3 linked regions of the Variovorax paradoxus EPS genome follow. The protein of the gene in region 1 binds, or shares a complex with, the protein of each later gene. Links are inferred from orthologs where the notes say so. Each region holds a gene or a part of one and is shown on either strand. Other genes may lie near its edges.

Region 1 (5,099 bases):
TTGCGCTGCAACTGAAAAATTACAGAAAACCCAATCCGAATGGTTGAAGAAGACGCTCAGAAAAGCCAGGAATGCCAAACCATACACTGGCTTCATTGCTGAAATAATTACGTGGATTCTGCTGTCGGTTATCCGCGGAAAGCCAATAAGAATTGAGCCGGCATTCGAAATCTACCTGTAATTTATGAAGGCAAAAACTCAAACTCGATCTGGCTTTACGGATCATTGGCAATTGGCGAACATGCCGTCATGCAATTCCAAGGCCGGGGGCTGAAATTCTCGGGGAAAATTTCCCCAATAAATGACGATTTGCCGATCGTCTTAAGCGAAGCGTTGCCGCAATAAAAATTGCCGCAATCCCCGGCAGGGGATTACGGCAATTGCGCTGGAAATGCGTGCGACGCTCGCTCAAACGTCGATATTCGCCGCCCGCAATGCGTTCTGCTCGATGAACTCCCGCCGCGGCTCCACCTCATCGCCCATCAGCATCGTGAACACGCGATCCGCTTCGATCGCGTCGTCGATCTGCACGCGAAGGAGGCGGCGCACGGTCGGGTCCATGGTGGTTTCCCACAGCTGCTCGGGGTTCATTTCGCCCAGGCCCTTGTAGCGCTGGCGCGAGGTGGCGCGTTCGGCTTCGCTGATGAGCCACTTCATGGCCTGGCGGAAGTCGTCGACCTTTTCTTCCTTGGCGCGCTCGCCCTCGCCGCGCTTGACCAGCGCGCCTTCGGTGCTCAAGAGGCCACGGAAGGTGTTGGCTGCTTCTGCCAACGCTGCGTAATCGGCGCCATGCACGAAGTCCTGCGTGATCACGCTGCTCTTGATGTTGCCGTGGTGGCGGCGGCTGATGCGCAGGAGCGGCTTGTCGGTGCGGGCGTCGAACTCGTTGCTCACCTCGGCCGGAATGCCGGTCGTGTTGAGTTCGCGCAGCTTGGCCTGCAGCGCGACGGCCGAGGCTTCGGCGGCGGGCGTGGTGTCCAGGTCGAGCGCCACGCCGTCGGCGATGGCGCGCAGGGCCTCCGCGTCCATGAAGTTGCGCAGGCGCGCAATCACGGACTCGGCCACCTGATGCTTGCGCGCCAGTTCGGCCAGGGTGTCGCCGGTGAGCGTGGTCGAGCTCGCGCCGCCGGTCTCGATGCGCGCATCCTTCAGCGCCACCTTGAGCAGGAAGGCGTCGAGCGCGGGGCCGTCCTTCAGGTACTGCTCTTCCTTGCCGACCTTCACCTTGTAGAGCGGCGGCTGCGCGATGTAGATGTGGCCGCGCTCGACCAGCTCCGGCATCTGCCGGTAGAAGAAGGTGAGCAGCAGCGTGCGGATGTGGGCACCGTCGACGTCGGCGTCGGTCATGATGATGATGCGGTGGTAGCGCAGCTTGGCGACGTTGAAGTCGTCGGCCCCGCCACCCGCAGTCGTCGCGCCGGCGCGGCCGATGCCGGTGCCCAGCGCGGTGATCATCGTGAGAATTTCATTGCTGGTGAGCAGCTTCTCGTAGCGCGCTTTTTCGACGTTCAGGATCTTGCCGCGCAGCGGCAGGATGGCCTGGAACTTCCGGTCGCGGCCCTGCTTGGCGGAGCCGCCGGCGGAGTCTCCCTCCACCAGGTAGACCTCGCACAGGGCAGGATCTTTCTCCTGGCAGTCGGCCAGCTTGCCGGGCAGGCCCATGCCGTCGAGCACGCCCTTGCGGCGCGTCATTTCGCGGGCCTTGCGGGCGGCTTCGCGGGCGCGGGCGGCTTCGACGATCTTGCCGCAGATGATCTTGGCGTCGTTCGGGCGCTCCTGCAGGTAGTCGGTGAGCAGGCGGCCGACGATGTCTTCCACCGGCGCGCGCACTTCGCTGGACACCAGCTTGTCCTTGGTCTGGCTGGAGAACTTGGGCTCGGGCACCTTCACGCTCAGCACGCAGCACAGGCCTTCGCGCATGTCGTCGCCGGTGACCTCGACCTTCGCTTTTTTCGCGAACTCGTTCTCTTCGATGTACTTGTTGATGACGCGGGTCATCGCGGCGCGCAGGCCGGTGAGATGGGTGCCGCCGTCACGCTGGGGGATGTTGTTGGTGAAGCAGAGGACCTGCTCGTTGTAGCCGCTGTTCCACTGCATCGCCACTTCGACGCCGATGTGCGTGCCGGGGATGCCGCCGTAGGTGTCGGCCGGCTTCTCGCCCGCTGCATAGAACGAGTTCGGATGCAGGACGGTCTTGCCCTTGTTGATGAATTCCACAAAACCGCGCACGCCGCCGGCGCCCGAGAAGTCGTCTTCCTTGCCGGTGCGCTCGTCCAGCAGGCGGATGCGCACGCCGTTGTTCAGAAAGCTCAGCTCGCGCAGGCGCTTGGAGAGGATCTCGTAGTGGAAATCGTTGTTTTCCTTGAAGATTTCCGTGTCCGGCAGGAAGTGCACTTCGGTGCCGCGCTTGTCGGTGTCGCCGATGATCTTCATGGGCGAGACCTCGAAGCCGTTCACGGTTTCGAGCAGGCGGTTCTGCACGAAGCCGCGGCTGAATTCGAGTTCGTGGATCTTGCCTTCGCGGCGCACGATCAGGCGCAGCTTGATGCTCAGCGCGTTCACGCAGGACACGCCCACGCCGTGCAGGCCGCCCGAGACCTTGTAGCTGTTCTGGTTGAACTTGCCGCCCGCGTGCAGTTCGGTGAGCGCGATTTCGGCGGCCGAGCGCTTGGGCTCGTGCTTGTCGTCCATCTTCACGCCGGTCGGGATGCCGCGGCCGTTGTCGGTGACCGAGATGGAGTTGTCGCTGTGGATGGTCACGACGATGTCGTCGCAATGGCCGGCCAGCGCTTCGTCGATGGAGTTGTCCACGACTTCGAACACGAGATGGTGCAGGCCCGTGCCGTCGGAGGTATCGCCGATGTACATGCCGGGGCGCTTGCGCACGGCTTCAAGCCCTTCCAGGATCGTGATCGAGCCTTCGCCGTAGCTGGTGTCGGCCAGGATGACTTCGGGCGCGACGACCTGCACTTCAGGCGTGTAGACCGGCTCGGTGTGCGGGACTTCGGGCTTGTTTTCTTCTGCACTCATTCGATATTCCTCTATCTCTCTCACGTCATCGACGTGATTTTTCGGGCTCTCAAGAACTCAATTCGCCGCCTCTTGAAAGCGCAAACCCGCGGAGGGCCGCGGGTTGTCTGCGCAAGGCGCTGTGTGGTTCGTCTGCTAGATACGCATCGGCATCACGACGTACTTGAAAGATGCGTTCTCGGGGATGGTTAACAAGGCCGAGCTGTTGGAGTCGGCCAGGTCCAGCTTGACCATGTCCTGGTCCATGTTGGACAGCGCGTCGATCAGGTAGGTGACGTTGAAGCCGATCTCGATGGCGTCGCCGCCGTAGTCGATGTCGAGCTCGTCCTGGGCTTCTTCCTGCTCGGCGTTGTTCGATGCGATGCGCAGCGTGCCGGGCTCGATGTTCAGGCGCACGCCCTTGAACTTCTCGCTGGTCAGGATGGCGGTGCGCTGCAGGCTGGCCAGGAGCGGCGCGCGGCCGAGCGTGACGGTGTTCTTGTGGTTCTTCGGGATCACGCGGTTGTAGTCGGGGAACTTGCCCTCGACCAGCTTGGTGACGAACTCCATGCCGCCGAAGCTGAACTTGGCCTGGTTGTTCGCGAACTGCATCTCGATGGCGCCTTCGGCGTCGGACAGGAGGCGCTGCATTTCGAGCACCGTCTTGCGCGGAAGGATCACTTCTTGCCGAGGCACTTCGACGTCGAGCATGGCCGAGGAGAACGCCAGGCGGTGGCCGTCGGTGGCCACGAGGCTCAGTTGCTTGCCTTCGGCAACGAACAGGATGCCGTTCAGGTAGTAGCGGATGTCATGCACGGCCATCGCGAACGAGACCTGCGAGAGCAGGTCCTTCAGCGTCTTTTGCGGCACGCTGAACACGGGGCCGAAATTGGCGGCTTCCTGCACCAGCGGAAAGTCTTCGGCGGGCAGCGACTGCAGCGTGAAACGGCTCTTGCCGCCCTTGAGCACCAGCTTGCTCGCGCTCGATTCGAGGCTCACGGTCTGGTCGGCCGGCATGGTGCGCAGGATGTCGATGAGCTTGCGCGCGCCGATGGTGGTGGTGAAGTTGCCTTCGTCGCCGCCGAGTTCGGCCGTGGTGCGGATCTGGATCTCGAGGTCGCTGGTGGTCAGCTGGAGCTGGCCGCCGGTCTTGCGGATCAGCACGTTCGCCAGGATCGGCAGCGTGTGGCGCCGCTCGACGATGCCCGACACCGACTGCAGCGCTGCAAGAACCTTGTCTTGGGTTGCCTTCAAAACGATCATGTCTTCTTCCTCTTCTCTATCTCTTTGAATCAGCTTGTAAGACGCCATTCTCCGCTGTCGCGAGGGGCATTTCTGATGACATCCGGCTTCAGCCCTTGAGCGTCTGTTCGAGGACGTGCAGCTGCTGGTTGAGCTCGGTGAGCTGCTGGCGCTCGCCCGAGATCTTGCGCACCGCGTGCAGCACCGTCGTGTGGTCGCGCCCGCCGAACAGCTCGCCGATTTCCGGCAGGCTTTTTTGCGTGAGCTCCTTGGCCAGGTACATCGCGATCTGCCGCGGCCGCGCAATGCTGGCCGGGCGTTTCTTGCTGTACATGTCGGCGACCTTGATCTTGTAGTAGTCGGCCACCGTCTTCTGGATATTCTCGACCGAGATCTGCCGGTTCTGGATCGACAGCAGGTCGCGCAGCGCCTCGCGTGCCAGGGCGATCGAGATCTCCTTCTGGTTGAAGCGCGAGTAAGCCAGGATCTTGCGCAGCGCCCCTTCGAGCTCGCGCACGTTGGAGCGCACGTTCTTGGCAACGAAGAAAGCGACCTCTTCCGGCATCTCGGCCGATTCGGCGCGCGCCTTGTTGATAAGAATGGCCACGCGCATCTCGAGCTCGGGCGGCTCGATGGCCACCGTGAGGCCGGAATCGAAGCGTGAAACCAGTCGCTCGTGGATGTCGGCCAGGCCCTTGGGGTAGGTGTCGCTGGTCATCACGATGTGCGACTTCTTGGCGAGCAGGGCCTCGAACGCGTTGAAGAATTCTTCCTGCGTGCGGTCCTTGTTGGCGAAGAACTGCACATCGTCGATCAGCAACAGGTCGAGCGAGTGATACCGCTCCTTG
Region 2 (4,046 bases), 1.6 Mb from region 1 along the record:
TCCATGAGCCAGCAACAAGACATCCTGCGCGACGCCATGCGCCGCCTCAATCTCACCCGCGATGCGTTCTCCGAGCGCCTGGGTGTCCGCCGCCGGGCGCTCGACACCTGGTTGCTGCCCGCCGACTCCGGCGAGTCGCGGGCCATGCCCGAAATGGTGGGGAAGTTCGTCGCCGAAATCCTGCAGCGCGAGGCGCAGGCAACCACCGGCGCGGACGATCGGCCCCTGGCGCAGCGCATTGCGGCGGAGGGGCGGCCGCACCTGTTGTCGGTCGCGCAGTTCGACCGCGACAGCCTCGAGGCCCTGTTCCAGGTGGCCGATGTCATGCAGCCGATCGCGCGGCGCCAGAAGGTCACGCGCGTGCTCGAAGGCGCGGTGCTCGGCAGCCTGTTCTTCGAGGCCAGCACCCGCACCCGCGTGAGCTTCGGCGCGGCGTTCTGCCGGCTCGGCGGCACGGTCTGCGACACCACGGGATTCACCTTCTCCTCGATGGCCAAGGGCGAATCGATCTACGACACCAGCCGTGTGATGAGCGGCTACGTCGATGCGCTGGTGGTGCGCCATCCCGAGCAGGGCTCGGTGGCCGAATTCGCGCGGGCCACCAACATCCCGGTCATCAATGCCGGCGACGGGCCGGGCGAGCATCCGAGCCAGGCCATCCTTGACCTGTACACGATCCAGCGCGAGTTCTCGCGCATGGGCAAGCTGGTCGACGGCACGCACGTGGCGATGGTCGGCGACCTGAAGTACGGCCGCACGGTGCATTCGCTGATCCGCCTGCTGTCGCTCTACCGGGGCCTGAAATTCACGCTCATCGCGCCGCCGTCGCTCGAGATGCCGGCCTACCTGCTGGACCTGGTGGCGCGCAATGGCCACGTGATCGAGCAGACCCAGTCGCTCGAGGAGGGCCTGCGCGGCGCCGACGTGGTGTACGCCACCCGCATCCAGAAGGAGCGCTTCGCGGGCGAGGAGATCGAGGGCTACACGCCCGAGTTCCAGATCCGAAAGGCGCTGGTGGACACGCTCTGCAAGCCCGACACCATCCTCATGCATCCGCTGCCGCGCGACGGGCGCCCGGGCGCGAACGACCTGAGCATCGACCTCAACCACGATCCGCGGCTGGCGATCTTCCGGCAGACCGACAACGGCATCCCGGTGCGCATGGCGCTGTTCGCGGTGCTGATGGGCGTCGAGCACCAGGTGGCGCGTTCGATGCGCGATGCGGGCTGGCGCTCGCCCGCGCACATCGGCCCCGACGATGCGGACTTCGATGGGCTGGACTGAACCCCCGATGCTCAGGGCGTTGCGGGTTGCAGGTGCCACACGACGTTGAAGTCGAACGGCGTCCAGCGGCCGGTCCTGACGCCCGCGCTTCGCAGGCCGCGGCCGGTCCAGGTGTTGCAGGTCTCGAAGAGGTTGTAGCCGCCTTCGGCTTCGTAGAAGGCATCCTGGCTGTCGTAGTGCGCACCGGCGATCGGCGTCGCGCGGCCTGAGGGCAGCGACGCGCGCACGTAGGCCACGAGCTGCGCGTACTGCGCCTGCGAGAGCGGCAGCTTGAAGGCTCCGCGCCGCATCTGCGCACGCTGCAGGTAAGTCACATGCATCAGCGCCCGGTTGCCGCCCGCGAGCGCACCGAAGGCGCGCGAGGCCGTCAGGTCGGCCCAGGTGGGCGTGTGCAGATAGAACTCGCGGTCGCCCCAGCCGATGGCGATGAACTCGGCATCGGGCGGCACGGCCTTGAAGTCGGCGAGCGGAAAGAGCTGCCGCCAATCGACCGTGGTCGAGCGCACCGGGAACACGAGGTCGGTGTGCACGCCGTTGCTCAGCACCCAGGCTTCGATGGCGGGGGCCTCCGCGGGCGGCGTTGCATTGGCCGGCCACAGCACCAGCGCGAAGGCCACGGCCACATACAGCGCGACCGCGAGCACGAACCCCAGCAGCGTGAATGCGAGGCGCCGGAGCCAGCGTTGGATCACTGCGGCTTCTTCAGAAGAGCGACGCGGTGGTCGCAGCCGGCTCTGCCGTCGTCGAGCGCGCTGCGCCCGTGGGCGCCAGCGCTTCCGGGCTGCCGGCCTTTGCCAGTGCGCCCACGCGCACGCCCAGCAAGCGCAGCGGCCGCTCCAGCGGCACGCGCTTCAGGCACAGCCCGCCGACCTGCCGGATGGTCTTGCCGTCGGCGGTGAAGCGGTCGATGGTCTGGTCGCGCGTGGCGATCTTGAAATCGTCGTAGCGCAGCTTGATGCCGATGGTCTTGCCCACGTAGCCCTTGCGCTGCAGGTCTTCGGCGACCTTCTCGCACAGGTGCGTGAAGATCGCGCCCAGCTCGGCGCGGTCGCGCACCGCGTGCAGGTCGCGGTCGAAGGTGGTCTCGCGGCTCATCGAGACGGGCTCGCTCTCGGTCACCACCGGCCGGTCGTCGCGGCCCCAGGACACCTCGTGCATCCATGCGCCGGTGGCCTTGCCGAAGTTCTGGATCAGCCAGTCGCGATCGCGCGCCGCGAGTTGGCCGACGGTCTCTATGCCGAAGCGCTTGAGCTTCTCGTCGGCCTTGGGACCGATGCCGTTCACCTTGCGGCAGGGCAGGGGCCAGATGTGGCTCTCCAGATCGCCTTCGTAGACCACCGAGATGCCGTTGGGCTTGTTGAACTCGCTCGCCATCTTGGCGATGAGCTTGTTGGGCGCGACGCCGACCGAGCAGGTGAGGCCGGTGGCATCGAGGATCGATTTCTGGATCAACCGCGCCAGCGAGCGCCCGCCGTCGCGCTGGCCGCCGGGCACGTCGGTGAAGTCGATGTACACCTCGTCGACGCCGCGGTCTTCCATGAGCGGCGCGATCTCCAGGATCACCTGCTTGAAGGCGCGCGAGAAGCGCCGGTATTCGTCGAAATCGACCGGCAGGATCAGCGCCTGCGGGCACAGCTTGGCGGCCTTCATGAGCCCCATCGCCGAGCCGATGCCGAACTGCCGCGCGGGATAGGTGGCGGTAGTGATCACGCCGCGGCCCGCGTAGTCCTTCAGCCGAGGGAAGGCATCGACGGGAATGTCGGCCAGCGTGCCGCCTTCGGGCAGGTTGCGGATGGCCTCGTCGACGCTGCGGCGCCCGCCGCCGATCACCACCGGCAGGCCCTTGAGCTGCGGATAGCGCAGCAGCTCGACCGACGCGTAGAAGGCGTCCATGTCGAGGTGGGCGATGCGGCGGATCGGGCCTGTCGAGGGGGGCGGGGAACTCACGGAAACGATTGTCTCGCGACCGGAGGGGTTTCGCCCGCCGAGGGGCACAGGAATCGGTCGCCGGTCAGCGCGTTTCGACGGTCGCGAGCAGCGGCGAATCGAACATCGCCACGGGCGAGATCACCGGTTCGTCCATCGGCACCTTGTCGCCGTAACGCTCGCGCATCTTGGCGCGCACGGCCGCATCGGCCAAGTTGAACTCGCGGATCTTCTGCAGCTCGCCGATGCGCACGCCCAGCGCGCGCTGGTAGAGCTTCCACACGAGCTCGGAGCAGTAGATGCGGCCGTCCGACCATTCGAAGGTCAGGTCGTAGGGGCGGCCCGCGAAGTCGGCGGTGCGGGCGTGCAAGCGGGCGATGGCGCCGGGTGTCAGCAGCTTGTCGGCATCGCGCAGGCGCTTGACCACGTAGTGCCCGCCGTTGCCGCGCGCCGTCCATTGCGCGAGCGGCGTGTAGCGCACGGTACCGACCGCCTCGAAGACGAAGGGCTTGCCGTCCCGCAGCAGCACGATGCCCATGTGGCTGTAGCGGGAGCCGGTGGCGCGCTGCACGGCCACGCTCTGGGCCGAGCGCGAGGTGTGGAAGATGATGTCGCCGTCCTTCAGCGCCGCCGCATGCACGGCGCTGCCCGCCAGCAGGGTGAGCAGAGGAGCGAGGAGCGCGGTGAAAAGAGCCTTCGTCATGCGGGGCATTTTGAGCGATGGCGCTTGCGCGGCGCCGCATGCCGGTGCCATCATCCGCGCCATGCAAACCGTCGCCTCCATTCTCTGGCGCAGGCTCGATGCACCGGGCCACGACGCGTGCCGGCTCGAGCGC
Region 3 (3,986 bases), 2.7 Mb from region 1 along the record:
ACGCGGCCTTGCCGCCGACCGCGATGGAGACCTTGGTCTTTTCCAGCTTGGCTTGCGCAAAAACCCGCGGCAGCGCAATCGCTGCGGCGGCGACTGCGGAGGCGGAAATGAGGGTTCTGCGATGCAGCATGAAGCGGTCCTGCGGGCTCATTGATTCTTGTGAAGTGAATCGAGCTTAGGGGTGCGCGCCCGTTGCCTGCATCGGGGTCATCCCGTGCGGGTTTCCACGTAAGCATGAAGGCCTCCACGGGCTCTCTGCCGAATGGCCTGCGGTGGCCTATTTCGCGAGGAAAAGAATCGCGACGTTGACCAGGAACGCGAGCGCCCAGACCGCGCTGCGCACGCCGCCGATGCCCTTGATGTAGATCGCAAGATAGATCACGCGCAAGACGACATAGGCCACGGCCAGCATGTCCAGCCGCGCCTGGTTGGCGCCGAGCTGGTGCGCAATGATCACCGCGCCGATGAAGAACGGCAGCCCTTCGAAGGTGTTGGCCTGCGCGCTGTTGGCGCGTGCACGCCAGCCGCTTTGCTTCGCGGCCCATTCGCGCGGATGCACGTTGTCGCGCGGGCCGAAGGCGCCGGCCTTCGCGATCCATGCCGCGAGGTACGGCAGGCCGCAGGCGCAGAACACGCACCAGTAGGCGATGGTGAGCAGGGAAAGGGTCATGGCGTTATCGACGGTCGACCAATGCGTGCGCGATGGTGCCGAGGTCCACGTACTCGAGCTCGCTGCCGGCCGGCACGCCGCGCGCAAGACGCGTCACGGTGAGGCCGCGCTGCTTGAGCGCTTCCCCGATCACATGCGCGGTCGCCTCGCCCTCGGCGGTGAAGTTGGTGGCGAGGATGACTTCGCTCACCGTGCCGTCGAGCGCGCGGTCGAACAACTTCTGCAGGCCGATGTCCTTAGGCCCGATGCCGTCGAGCGGACTGAGCTTGCCCATCAGCACGAAGTAATAGCCGCGGAAGGCGCCGGTGCGCTCCAGCGCCGCCTGGTCGGCGGGCGTCTCGACCACGCAGAGCTTGGTCCCATCGCGGCGCGAGTCCATGCATACGCTGCAGATCGGTGCTTCCGTGAAGGTGTTGCAGAGTTCGCAGTGCCGCACGTTGCCCGCTGCCTGCTGCAGTGCGCGCGACAGCAGCTGGGCGCCGTCGCGGTCGTGCTGCAGCAAATGAAACGCCATGCGCGAAGCCGACTTCACGCCGACGCCGGGCAGGCGGCGCAGCGCATCGACCAAGGCGTCGAGCGAACTGGCGTCGGCCATCAATCGCTCAGAACGGCAGCTTCATGCCAGGCGGGAGGCCCGGCATGCCTGCGGTGAGCTTGCCCATCTTCTGCTCGCTGGTTTCCTCGGCCTTGCGCACTGCTGCGTTGAAGGCGGCGGCCACCAGGTCTTCGAGCATGTCCTTGTCGTCGGCCAAGAGGCTCGGGTCGATGGTGATGCGCTTGACGTCGTGCTTGCAGGTCATGACGACCTTCACGAGACCGGCGCCCGATTCGCCTTCGACCTCGATGTGCGCCAGTTCTTCCTGGGCCTTCTTGAGGTTGTCCTGCATTGCCTGCGCCTGCTTCATGAGGCCGGCCAGTTGTCCTTTGTTGAACATCGTTGGTCCTGTGTGTGTGGTGAAGAAAGGGGTGAAGGATAAGAGACGTGACTGCCCTGCCCGACTCAGACGGGCCGCAGCGTTCCTGGGACGATCTTCGCATCGAAGTCGCGCATCAGCATCTGCACCTCGGGGTCGCTGTGGATGGCCTCCTCGGCCACCCGCTGGCGTTCCTCGGCCGCATGCCGGTTGCGGCGCGCGGGGCTGTCGACCACGCCGCCGATCTCGATGGCGAGCTTCATGTCGTGGCCGAGCGCGTTGAGCGCGGCGGTCAGCTTCTCGCGGCTGGACGGCTGGTTGAGCGTTTCGCGCTCGATGCGCAGGATCCACTGGTCGGTGTCGCGACCCACGAGCTGCGATTGCAATGCGAGTTCGCGCGCGAGGGCCGTGATGCTTTCGGCCGCGACCAGTTGGGTGACGGTGGCGTACCAGAAGTCGCCGTCCTCGCTGGGCGGGATCGGCGCAGCCGGGCCGCGTTGCTCGTCGGTGCGCGGCGCATCGCGCTGGCCGGGAGGGGGCTGCACGCGGATCGGCATGCCGACGACCTTGGCGGGGGCGTCCATGGAGGAAGGCCTGTGATCCGAGGACCGCATGGGTTCGTCGACGACGGCCAGACGATGACCGGCGGGAACCGATGCCGGCGCATTCGATGCTGCAGCGGGAGCCGGCACAGGCGGCGTGGGCGCCGTCGGAGGCGGTGTTTCGGCCGCGGGCCTGACCACGGGTGTGGGGGCAGGCGAAGGCGCAGCGACCGGGGCCGGCGCCCTTTGCGCCGCGCCCTGCGCTTCATTCAGAGTTTTTTTTTCCGGGGTAGCCGTCGAAGCGGCCGCGTTGGAAGGTTTGAAGGCCAGCAGCCGCAGCAGCACCATGGTGAGCGCGGCGTATTCGTCGGGTGCCAGGCCCAGCTCGCCGCGGCCGTGCAGGCAGAGGCTGTAGAGCAGTTGCGTTTCGTCGGCCGGCATCAGCGACGCGAGGCGGGCGGTGTCGGCGGCGTCCGGGTCGGTGGCCGAATCGGCGGACTCCGCGCGCGAAGGCACCGCCTGCAGCACGGCCATGGCCTGCAGCACCGACGTCATTTCTTCGAGCGTGGAAGCGGCGGACATGCCGTCGCGGCGCAGCGCCTCGGAGGTGTCGACCACCGTCTTGCCATCGCCCTCTGCGAGCGCCTCGATCAGCTTGAACACATGGCCGCGGTCCACGCTGCCGAGCATCTGGCGCACGCCGGTCTCGATCAGCTCGCCGTTGCCGAAAGCAATGGCTTGGTCGGTGAGCGAGAGCGCATCGCGCATCGAGCCGCGTGCTGCGCGCGCCAGGAGCCGCAACGCCTGCGGCTCGGCCGGCACCTGCTCGGTCTGCAGCACGCTCGTGAGGTGTTCGAGGATCGTCTCGGGCGCCATCGGCCGCAGATTGAACTGCAGGCAGCGCGAGAGCACCGTGACCGGCACCTTCTGCGGATCGGTGGTCGCGAGCACGAACTTGAGGTATTCGGGCGGCTCTTCGAGCGTCTTCAACATCGCGTTGAACGCGGTGTTGGTGAGCATGTGCACTTCGTCGATCATGAAGACCTTGAAGCGCCCTTGCACCGGCTTGTAGACGGCTTGCTCGAGCAGAGACTGCACTTCGTCGACGCCGCGATTGGAGGCCGCATCGAGCTCGGTGTAGTCGACGAAGCGGCCCGAATCGATGTCCCGGCAGGCCTGGCACACGCCGCACGGCGTGGCGGTGATGCCGCCCTGCCCGTCCGGCCCCTGGCAGTTGAGCGACTTGGCCAGGATGCGCGAGACCGTGGTCTTGCCCACGCCCCGCGTGCCGGTGAAAAGATAGGCGTGATGCAGGCGCTGCGTGGTCAGTGCGTTCTCGAGCGCTTGCACCACATGCCCCTGGCCGACCATCTCACCGAAGGTTTTCGGACGGAACTTGCGAGCGAGCACGAGATAAGACATTGCGGGCATTCTAAAAGGCGCGGGGAGGCGACTTCACGCTTGTTTCCCGACCGGTGCGCTCGAAATTTTCATTCACGCCTCGTCGAAGGGGGCAAATCCCACGAGGTTAGAATCCAGCCTGACGGGCCTCCCTGCATGGTGAAGTGGCCAACCGGGTCAGGTGGGGAACCAAGCAGCCCTAACTGCGTAGTCAGTGCCAGGGGTAAGGCTCGTCAACTTCTTCAGCCGCTCGTTTCACTCCATGCGAAGTGAAACGCAGCTTGCAAATATCTCAGCGAAAAATCCTCGGGCGCGAGGCCTTCACAGGCCCAGCCTCTGGATTGCACCGCGCGCTGCGGCCGCACCACTGGCCATCGATGCGGTCAGCAGATAGCCGCCGGTCGGTGCTTCCCAATCGAGCATCTCTCCCGCCACGAACACGCCCGGCAAGGGCTTCGC

Evidence for each region. The genes of interacting proteins can lie anywhere in the genome.
Region 2: the proteins of dnaN (region 1) and VARPA_RS07100 are in contact, whole or in part, in a solved structure (PDB 1OK7), measured with the Escherichia coli proteins. The link is inferred for Variovorax paradoxus EPS from one-to-one orthologs.
Region 3: the proteins of dnaN (region 1) and dnaX are in contact, whole or in part, in a cryo-EM structure (PDB 8GIZ), measured with the Escherichia coli proteins. The link is inferred for Variovorax paradoxus EPS from one-to-one orthologs.

Annotation. Positions count from the first base shown.
Region 1 is NC_014931.1:729-5,827, reverse strand. The notes cover bases 2,220-5,099. They hold dnaN (DNA polymerase III subunit beta), read right to left. Parts: upstream 4,273-5,099; coding sequence 3,166-4,272; downstream 2,220-3,165. Other genes in these bases: dnaA (chromosomal replication initiator protein DnaA), read right to left, coding at 4,361-5,099; gyrB (DNA topoisomerase (ATP-hydrolyzing) subunit B), read right to left, coding at 2,220-3,030. Also shown: more of gyrB, read right to left, coding at 409-2,219. UniProt on the Escherichia coli protein: Confers DNA tethering and processivity to DNA polymerases and other proteins. Acts as a clamp, forming a ring around DNA (a reaction catalyzed by the clamp-loading complex) which diffuses in an ATP-independent manner freely and bidirectionally along dsDNA.
Region 2 is NC_014931.1:1,578,727-1,582,772, forward strand. Bases 1,110-4,046 are described here. They hold VARPA_RS07100 (DNA polymerase Y family protein), read right to left. Parts: upstream 3,232-4,046; coding sequence 1,987-3,231; downstream 1,110-1,986. Other genes in these bases: VARPA_RS07090 (aspartate carbamoyltransferase), read left to right, coding at 1,110-1,284; VARPA_RS07095 (TIGR02117 family protein), read right to left, coding at 1,296-1,976; VARPA_RS07105 (YiiX family permuted papain-like enzyme), read right to left, coding at 3,296-3,913; VARPA_RS07110 (putative glycolipid-binding domain-containing protein), read left to right, coding at 3,912-4,046. Also shown: more of VARPA_RS07090, read left to right, coding at 4-1,109. UniProt on the Escherichia coli protein: Poorly processive, error-prone DNA polymerase involved in translesion repair and untargeted mutagenesis. Copies undamaged DNA at stalled replication forks, which arise in vivo from mismatched or misaligned primer ends.
Region 3 is NC_014931.1:2,719,639-2,723,624, reverse strand. Bases 1,110-3,986 are described here. They hold dnaX (DNA polymerase III subunit gamma/tau), read right to left. Parts: upstream 3,549-3,986; coding sequence 1,671-3,548; downstream 1,110-1,670. Other genes in these bases: VARPA_RS12545 (TIGR03862 family flavoprotein), read right to left, coding at 3,849-3,986; VARPA_RS12555 (YbaB/EbfC family nucleoid-associated protein), read right to left, coding at 1,273-1,605; recR (recombination mediator RecR), read right to left, coding at 1,110-1,265. In the rest of the region: VARPA_RS12570 (ABC transporter substrate-binding protein), read right to left, coding at 1-130; VARPA_RS12565 (MAPEG family protein), read right to left, coding at 278-670; more of recR, read right to left, coding at 675-1,109. UniProt on the Escherichia coli protein: Part of the beta sliding clamp loading complex, which hydrolyzes ATP to load the beta clamp onto primed DNA to form the DNA replication pre-initiation complex.